Regions from separate parts of the Actinomadura decatromicini genome, predicted to be linked through region 2. Evidence: riboswitches for the same ligand, from Rfam matches in the RefSeq annotation. Region 2 holds a riboswitch; the other holds the start of a gene.
The links. Region 2 has a riboswitch for ZMP and ZTP ahead of FXF68_RS32575 (serine hydroxymethyltransferase). Riboswitches for the same ligand answer to the same signal wherever they lie in the genome.

Region 1: it holds a riboswitch for ZMP and ZTP, as region 2 does, so the genes downstream of both, FXF68_RS39035 (bifunctional methylenetetrahydrofolate dehydrogenase/methenyltetrahydrofolate cyclohydrolase) here and FXF68_RS32575 (serine hydroxymethyltransferase) in region 2, are expected to answer to the same signal.

The regions. Positions count from the first base shown of each region.
Region 1 is NZ_VSRQ01000012.1:59,402-63,799, reverse strand. Features, by position in the region: gene FXF68_RS39045 (DUF3017 domain-containing protein) at 41-469, opposite strand; gene FXF68_RS39040 (FHA domain-containing protein) at 675-1,400, shown strand; gene FXF68_RS39035 (bifunctional methylenetetrahydrofolate dehydrogenase/methenyltetrahydrofolate cyclohydrolase) at 1,565-2,416, opposite strand; ZMP/ZTP riboswitch at 2,441-2,526, opposite strand; gene FXF68_RS39030 (GNAT family N-acetyltransferase) at 2,618-3,211, shown strand; gene FXF68_RS39025 (hypothetical protein) at 3,218-3,397, opposite strand; gene purH (bifunctional phosphoribosylaminoimidazolecarboxamide formyltransferase/IMP cyclohydrolase) at 3,558-4,398, opposite strand, start outside.
Region 2 is NZ_VSRQ01000007.1:555,033-559,430, forward strand. Features, by position in the region: gene FXF68_RS32565 (carboxymuconolactone decarboxylase family protein) at 1-291, opposite strand, end outside; gene FXF68_RS32570 (class I SAM-dependent methyltransferase) at 432-1,394, shown strand; gene FXF68_RS32575 (serine hydroxymethyltransferase) at 1,361-2,632, opposite strand; ZMP/ZTP riboswitch at 2,684-2,770, opposite strand; gene FXF68_RS32580 (TetR/AcrR family transcriptional regulator) at 2,926-3,657, opposite strand; gene FXF68_RS32585 (alpha/beta fold hydrolase) at 3,743-4,398, shown strand, end outside.

The sequences.
Region 1 (4,398 bases), on a different contig from region 2:
CCAACCCACCCTGAAACGCCCGCTGACCTGGGGCGATGCCCTACTTGGGTGAACCTTCCCGGCGTCCGGCGAGGATGAGCCGCGCGCCGCGCACGACCATCGTGAGCAGGATCAGCACCCCGAACGCCCCGGCGAGGATCAGCCCCGGCTTGTTCATCGGCGGGATGCTGAGCGCGACGAACGCGACCATCTCGCCGAGGATGACGAGCGTCCAGCAGTCGATGGAGCGGCTGCGGACGGCGAGCGGCCCGAGCTGCGACTCCGGCAGCAGGAGCCGGGCGAGCGCGCCGAGCAGCAGCGCGGCGGCCATCAGCCCCGACCCCTTGCGGAAGTAGTTGAACGCGCACAGCGTGAGACCCGCGCCCACGCCGCTGAGCACGAGCAGGTAGGGAAGCTGCGCGAGCCAGTGCGGCGCCGCCTCCCTGCGGCGCGGGGCCCTGCGGCGGCGCCTGCGCACCTCGGTGCTCATGGGCTTCACGGTATAGCGATTCGGCCCACCGCACGACATCGGGCGGACCACCGTCCCCAAGGGGTGGGACGGATGGGGCGCGGGTGATGTCCGAGAGGCCGGAATCCCTTGCGCCATCGTGCCTACTCGCCAGTAGGAGGGTGTGACCACACGGCGCCCGGGTAACCCGGCAGACAGGGGTCGCTAACTAGCTGGGAGGACTGCCGTGGAGGGGCCGTTCATGCGGATCGAGGACAGCGGGCTGGTGGTGCCGCTGCGCCCCGACGTTACGACGGTCGGGAGAGGGAGAGGAGTGGATATCCGCCTCGACGACCCGAGTGTGTCCCGCTTGCACGCTGAGATCGTCCGACGCGGTCCGTACGTCTACGTGGTGGACATGGGCCTGTCCCGCAACGGGACCCGCGTCAACGGGCGGCCGATCGCCCGCCGAGTCCTGGAGGACGGCGACGTCGTGAGTTTCGGCACGGCGCGCTGCCGGATGGGGGGCATCCCCCGTGAGGAGGTCGACCCGGACGTCGAACTGCGGCGCGCGGTCGCGCCGGAGCTCACCCGACGCGAGGTCGACGTGCTGACCTCGCTGTGCCGTCCAGCCCTGTCCGACGAGGCGTTCGTGGCCCCCGCCACGGCGCGCGACATCGCCGGGGAGCTGGTCGTCACCGAGGCCGCCGTCAAGCAGCACCTGCTGCGCCTCTACCAGAAGTTCCGGATTCCCGAGGGCGCCAACCGGCGGACCAGGCTCGCCAACGAGGTCATCGCGATGGGCCTCGTCCGGCCGCTGCCGCCGGTGCACGTCCCGCAGGGCCGCCCTCCGATGGACGGCCGCGTACCGGGGGTCCGGGGCACGGCCGAGACGCGGCGGGCGGGCGCGCCGCACGCCCACCACACCGGCGCCCGCCCGGCGCCGAGCCCGGCGGGACGGAGGGCGAGCTGAGGTAGGTCCGCGGTCGCCCTCGACGGCAGCGCGACTGGAGGGCGATCGCTTGACGGGTCGTGCGGGGCCGCGCAAGTGACGGCGTGGCTCCGTCCGGCGGAGAACGCGGACGGGAGCCGCCACCGGGGTGCTGGTGGCGGCTCCCGCTCGTTCACGCCCGCCGTCTAAGCGAGGCTCTTCTCCGCCGCCTCGACGACGTTGGCGAGCAGCATCGCGCGGGTCATCGGGCCGACGCCGCCGGGGTTCGGCGCGACCCATCCGGCGACCTCGCGGACGTCGGCGGCGACGTCGCCCGCGAGCTTTCCGTCCACCCGCGAGACGCCGACGTCGAGGACGGCCGCGCCGGGCTTGACCATGTCCGCGGTGATCAGGCCGGGGACGCCCGCGGCGGCCACGACGATGTCGGCGGCGCGGGTGTGCGCGGCGAGGTCGCGGGTCGCGGTGTGGCAGAGGGTGACGGTCGCGTTCTCGGTGCGGCGGGTGAGCAGCAGGCCGAGGGAGCGCCCGACGGTGATGCCGCGCCCGACGACGGTGACGTCGGCGCCCTTGATCGGGACGTCGAACCGGCGCAGCAGCTCGATGATCCCCTTCGGGGTGCAGGGCAGCGGGCCGGGCTGCATCAGGACGAGCCGTCCGAGGTTGGTGGGGTGCAGGCCGTCGGCGTCCTTCGCGGGGTCGATGAGCTCCAGGACGCGCTGCTCGTCCAGGCCCTTCGGCAGCGGGAGCTGGACGATGTACCCGGTACAGGCGGGGTCGGCGTTCAGCTCGGCGACGGCTTGCTCGACGTCGTCCTGGGACGCGGTGGCGGGCAGGTCGCGGCGGATGCTCTCGATGCCGACCTCGGCGCAGTCGCGGTGCTTCATGTTCACGTACGAGTGGCTGCCGGGGTCGTCGCCGACGAGCACGGTGCCGAGCCCGACGCCCACGCCCCGGTCGCGCAGCGCCTCGACGCGGGTCTTGAGGTCGGAGCGGATCTCGGCGGCCGTGGCCTTGCCGTCCAGAATCTGTGCGGTCATGCGTACCTCCGCGTGGCAGGTCCCGTCCTCCACCCAGGCGCGCGGTGTACGGACTGTGGTTCGCTCCCCGGTGGTGCCCCACCTTGACCGCGCCAGTCGCGTGAGCATCCATCGTAGTCGGCCGTCACGCGGAGTGGCTCGCGGAAATCGGCGGCGAGTGGCCCTGCCGGTCGCCGCCGGGACGCTCGTAGCGTGGTCCGCATGACCGACGCATGGTTCGAGCGGCCCGTCCTGACCGGGCGTTACGTGCGGCTGGAGCCGCTTTCGCGGGAGCACGCCGAGGGGCTTTTCGCGGCGTCCAAGGATCCCGCCATCTGGACGTGGACGAGCGAGCGGCAGCCCGCGACCGCCGAGGAGATGGCGGCCTGGGTGGACGGCGCGCTCGCCGACCACGCGCGGCGCGCCCGCGTGCCGTGGGCGCAGATCGACGTCGCTACCGGGGAGGTCGCCGGGTCGACCTCGTACCACGACGTCGCCCCGGCGCATCGCGGGCTGTGCGTCGGGCACACGTGGCTCGGCGCGCGGTGGTGGCGGACGGGCCTGAACACCGAGGCGAAGCTCCTGCTGATGGGACGCGCGTTCGACGAGCTCGGGGCGATCCGGGTCGGGTGGCACACGCACGTCCGGAACGAGCGGTCGCGGGCGGCGATCGAGCGGCTCGGCGCGTCGTTCGAGGGCGTCCACCGCAAGCACCGGATCCGCGCGGACGGCTCGATCCGCGACACCGCCGCGTACGGGATGACCGACGACGACTGGCCCGCGGCGGCCGCCGCCCTGCGCGCCCGGCTGCGGTGAGGCGGGTCAGTCCTCTTCGGAGCGGCCGCGCCAGGCGATCACGCGGTCGGTGCCGTGCCAGCCGAGATGCGCGGCCAGCATCGCCGCGAGGATCGCCGCGGCCAGCCCGATGAGCTGCCGGGACTCCATCAGCAGCGCGTCCGCCTGGGACACGGAGCCGAGCATGAGGGACATCAGCAGATCCATCGCGCCTCCAACACGCAACCACCCGCGCCAGGGGGGACACAGGTCATGCGGAGGCGCGGTTCGCGCCGAGGCTACCCGGAGGAAAAAGCAAAAAATCCGGCGCTAAACCCGGTGCGGCGGTGTTCTGCGCCACACCGGGCCTGCCCGTCGAGCAGTGCGATCAGTGGTAGAAGTGCCGGACGCCGGTGAAGTACAGCGTGATCCCGGCCTTCTCGGCGGCGGCGATCACCTTGTCGTCGTTCACCGAGCCGCCCGGCTCGACGATCGCGCGGACGCCCGCCTTCGTCAGCACCTCAAGGCCGTCCGGGAACGGGAAGAAGGCGTCGGACGCGCCCACGGCGGCCGCGGCGCGCTCCTCCCCCGCCCGCGCGACGGCGAGCTTGGCGGAGTCGACCCGGTTGACCTGGCCCATCCCGACGCCGACCGTGGCGCCGTCGGCGGCCAGCAGGATCGCGTTCGACTTGACCGAGCGGATCGCCCGCCACGCGAACGCCAGGTCGGCGAGCGTGGCCTCGTCGGCGGCCGGGCCTGTCTTCAGCTCCCACGCGGACGGGTCGTCGCCGGGCGCGTCCACCTGGTCGACGCCCTGGAGCAGGACGCCGCCGTCGACGCGCCGGTACTCGGTCGCCCCGGCGGGCGCGTCCGGGCAGACCAGCAGCCGGACGTTCTTGAACCGCTCCTTGAGGACGGTCACGGCCTCGTCCTCGAAGGACGGCGCGACGACCACCTCGGCGAAGCTCTCGGTGACCTGCCGCGCCATCGCCGCCGTGACCGGCCGGTTCGCCGCGATCACCCCGCCGTACGCGGACACCGGGTCGCACTCGTGCGCCTTGCGGTGCGCGTCGGCGATGTCGGCGCCGACCGCGATCCCGCACGGGTTGGCGTGCTTGATGATCGCGACGCACGGCTCGGCGAAGTCGTAGGCGGCGCGGCGCGCGGCGTCGGTGTCGACGTAGTTGTTGTACGACATCTCCTTGCCGTACAGCTGCTCGGCCCCGGCC
Region 2 (4,398 bases):
CGCGGTGCGGAAGCGCAGCGCGGCGCCGAGGTCCTGCAGCGGCAGCCCCACCGACGGGCTGTACAGCATGGCGTTGAAGGGGCCGAGGAGGCGTCCGGACTCGTCGGCCAGGCCGTAGGGCGGGGGCCCGCCCGACGTGCGCGGGCCGCCGGTCACCGCCTCGTACACGGCGCGCTGCTCGTCGCTGAGCGAGCCGGGGAGCAGCAGGGGGAGCCGCGCCGAGGACGGGCCGGGGACCGGACCGGGCCGGGGTCGATCGTTGACGCGCTCACCGCTCACGGGGTCGATCACTTACCGCACGCTAGGCGGTCCGCCGGGGCGGCTCAAGCCCCGTCCGGAATGTGAAACCTCGCGCGCAGGATGAGGTGGCGGTCGCGTAACCCGGCCGAACCGGCGCCCCGCGGGCCCCGCGCGCTGGCAGGATGTCCCGGATGAGCGGCATCTACGACGACCCCTGGGCGTACGAGCTGGCGTGCGCGTTCCGCGACGTCCCCGCCGAGGTGGACGCCCTGCTCGGCTGGTACGCCGAGCACGCCACCGACGCCGGGCGCGCGACGGGCACGGGGCCCGCCACCGACGCCGGGCACGCCGCGGAAACGGGGCCCGCCACTGGCGCCGGGCGCGCCGCGGACATCGGGCATGGCGCGGACGCCGGGGGCGCCGCTCCGTCCGGGGCGGGCCCTGCGACGGTGCTGGAGCTCGCCGCCGGGCCCGCCGAGCACGCCCGCGAGTTCGCCCGCCGCGGGGTCGCCGCGACCGCGCTCGACCTGAACCCGCGGATGTGCGCCTACGCGTCCCGCGAGGCGGCGCGCGAGGGCGTCGCCGTGGACGTCGTCGAGGGCGACATGACGCGGCTCGACCTCGGCCGCCGGTTCGACCTCGCCGTGACCATGCTGGACTCGACGTCCCACCTGATGACGCTGGACGCGCTCGTCGCGCACCTGCGCGGGGTGGCGGCGCACCTCTCCCCCGGCGGCCTCTACATCGTGGAGATGTCGCACCCGCGCGACCGGCTCACCGACGACCCGAGCGTCAGCACCGGCTGGACGGTCGAGCGCGACGGCGTCCACGCGGGCGTCCGGTGGGGCGAGCCCGGCGACCGGCTCGACCCGATCACGCAGGTGTCCGCCGACCACGTCACGGTGACGATCACCGCGGACGGCGGGACGCGGGTCGTCCGCGACGTCGTCCCCTACCGGTTCTGGACGGCGACCGAGCTGGACGCCGCGATCCGCCTCGCGGGCGGCCTGGACGCCGTCGCGCAGTACGGCGACTTCGGGGTCGGCGAGGACGCGGTGCCCCTCGCCGACCCCGGCGCCTGGCGCATGATCACCGTGCTGCGGCCGGCCGCCGCGCCGGGTCAGGGCGTCGGCGCCCAGCCCGGCATCGGGTAGCCCGCGAGCAGCTCGCGGACCTCCGAGGCGACCCGCTCGACGACCGCCTCGTCCTGCTTGGCGGCGGCCTGCACGACCTCGTCGATCCACGCCGCGACCTGCGGCATCCGCGCCTCGTCCAGCCCGCGGGTGGTGATCGCGGCGGTGCCGATCCGCAGCCCGGACGGGTCGAACGGCTTGCGCGGGTCGAACGGGACGGCGTTGTAGTTCAGCTCGATCCCGGCCCGGTCGAGGGCCTGCGCGGCGGGCTTGCCCGCGACGCCCTTGTTCGTCAGGTCGATCAGGATGAGGTGGTTGTCGGTGCCGCCGGAGATCAGGTCGTAGCCGCGGTCCGTCAGCGCGGCGGCGAGCACCTTCGCGTTCGCGACGATCTGCCGCGCGTACGCGGCGAACTCCGGCCGCGCCGCCTCCTTCAGCGCGACGGCGATGGCGGCCGTCGTGTGGTCGTGCGGACCGCCCTGCAGGCCCGGGAAGACGGCCTTGTCGACCGTCTTCGCGTGCTCGACGGTGGACAGGATCATCGCGCCGCGCGGGCCGCGCAGCGTCTTGTGCGTGGTCGTGGTGATCACGTCCGCGTGGCCGACCGGGGACGGGTGCGCGCCGCCCGCGATCAGGCCCGCGATGTGCGCGACGTCGGCGGCGAGCACCGCGCCCGCCTCCCGCGCGATCTCGGCGAACGCGGGGAAGTCGATCGTGCGCGGGATGGCGGTGCCGCCGCACCAGATCACCTTCGGACGCTCCTTGAGCGCCAGGTCGCGCACCTGGTCCATGTCGACGCGCCCGGTGTCGGCGCGCACGTCGTACCGGACGGGCCGGAACCACTTCCCCGTCGCCGACACCGACCAGCCGTGCGTGAGGTGCCCGCCCATCGGCAGCGACAGGCCCATCACCGGGTCGCCCGGCTCCAGGAACGCCATGTAGACGGCGAGGTTCGCGGGCGACCCCGAGTACGGCTGGACGTTCGCGTGCTCGGCCCCGAACAGCGACTTCGCGCGCTCGACGGCGAGAGTCTCGATCGGGTCGACGTTCTGCTGGCCCTCGTAGTACCGCTTGCCCGCGTAGCCCTCGGAGTACTTGTTGGTCAGCACCGTGCCGGTGGCCTCCAGCACGGCCTCCGACACGTAGTTCTCCGAGGCGATCAGCCGCAGCTTCTCGTACTGGCGGCGGGCCTCGTCCTCGACCAGCCCGGCGATCTCGGGGTCCTGGTCCTTCAGATGGGGGACGGCGGGTTCGTGCATCGGAGCCTCCGCGCTGCTCGCGCCGGGGATCGGGCGCCCCGGCGAAGGGGGCCCGTACACCCAGGCGCGCGGTGTGCGGACTAGTCTCGCTCCCCGGTGGTCGTCTCCACCTTGACTGCGCCAGTCGCGTGCGCGCCATCATACCGGCCCACTCGTTTCCGGGGGGCGACCCGCACGCCCCCGACCGGCACGGCTCCCTCCACTCCGCCGGCGCCCCGTTCCGCGGAACGTCTCTTCATGGGCACCACCGACACCACGACCAGCCCGCGGGTCGGCGTCCCGTCCTCCGAAGATTATTCGACATCCCCGCGCGCGGACGGGCGCCGGGCCTCCAGTCCGTCCAGGAGGCAGTCGAGCGCGAACGCGAACCGGCGCTCGCACTCGCGGTCGACGTCGATCTCCGCTCCGGCTGCGGCGGACATCCGCGCGCCGAGCAGCGGATGCTCCTCGGCGATCCGGCGCAGGTGCTCGGCGGCCTGCTCGCGCCACTCCGCGCCGCCCGTCCGGTCGAGGGCCGCGCGCCAGGACGTCTCGGCCGTCACCGCGCCGACGACGTGGTCGTTGACGGCGGCCAGGGCGGCGTCCAGGTCGCCGTCCGCGAACCCGGCCCGGGACAGGATCGTCAGCCCGGCCTCGGCGAGGGCGAGCGCGTTCGGCCCGAGGTTGGGCCGCCCCGCGAGACCGGACAGCACCCACGGGTGGCGCAGCAGCATCGCGCGGTGCCGCCGGGCCAGACCGCCGAGCGCGTCGCGCCAGCCGTCGGCGGATGCCGTCCCGTCCCCGACGACCTCGCCCAGCACGTCGTCCAGCGCGAGTTCGAGCAGTTCGTCCTTCGTGGTCACGTACCAGTACAGCGACCCCGCCGTGACGCCGAGGTCGGACGCGATCCGCCGCATGGACAGGCCTCGCGCCCCCTCCGCGTCGAGGACGGCGACGGCGCGGGCGACGATCCGGGCGCGGCTCAGCCGCCGGTCGCGGGACGGACGTTCGGGACGCAGCCAGACGGAAGGCGAAGGCGTGGGCACGCCCCCACCCTAGCCCCCTTGTCATACGCCGTTCACTCTCTTATACATTGTTCAAGCAAGCTGAACGATGTTCAAGGAGGCGGAGATGTCCGGAGGCGACGTGCACGTGACCGTCTGGGACGAGACGGGCGGGACGGGACCGCCCGCGATCCTCGTCCACGGCTCGACGGCCTGGGGCGACGACCCGGTCCTCGGGTTCGCGGCGCAGCGCCCGCTGGCGGACCGGTTCCGCGTCCTCGCCATGGACCGGCGCGGCCACGGCGCCAGCGGTGAGACGGGCTCGGCCGAGTACGCAGGCGACTACGAGGCCGACGCCGCCGACATCGCGGCGCTGATGGGCGACGGGGCGCACCTCGTCGGCCACTCCTACGGCGCGGTCGGCGCCATGCTCGCGGCGGCGCGGCGTCCCGAGGCGGTCCTGTCGCTGGCGCTGATCGAACCGGGCTGCTACCAGGCGGCGGCGGACGACCCGGTCGTCGCGGCCGCGCTCCGCGCCAACCGGGAGGCGATCGCGAACGTCCCGGCGGACCTGCCCGCCGACGTCCACCTCAGGGCCGCGGCGGACGCGGCCGGGCTGCCGCCGCTGGAGCCGACGCCCCGCCGCCTGCGCGCCGTGCGAACGGCGCTGCGCGAGCGGGTGTGCTGGGAGGCGCCGATCCCGGTGGCGGAACTGGCCGCCGGGACGTGGCCGAAGCTCGTCCTGTCCGGGACGTGGGAGACGGCGCCCGCCCCCTACCGGGA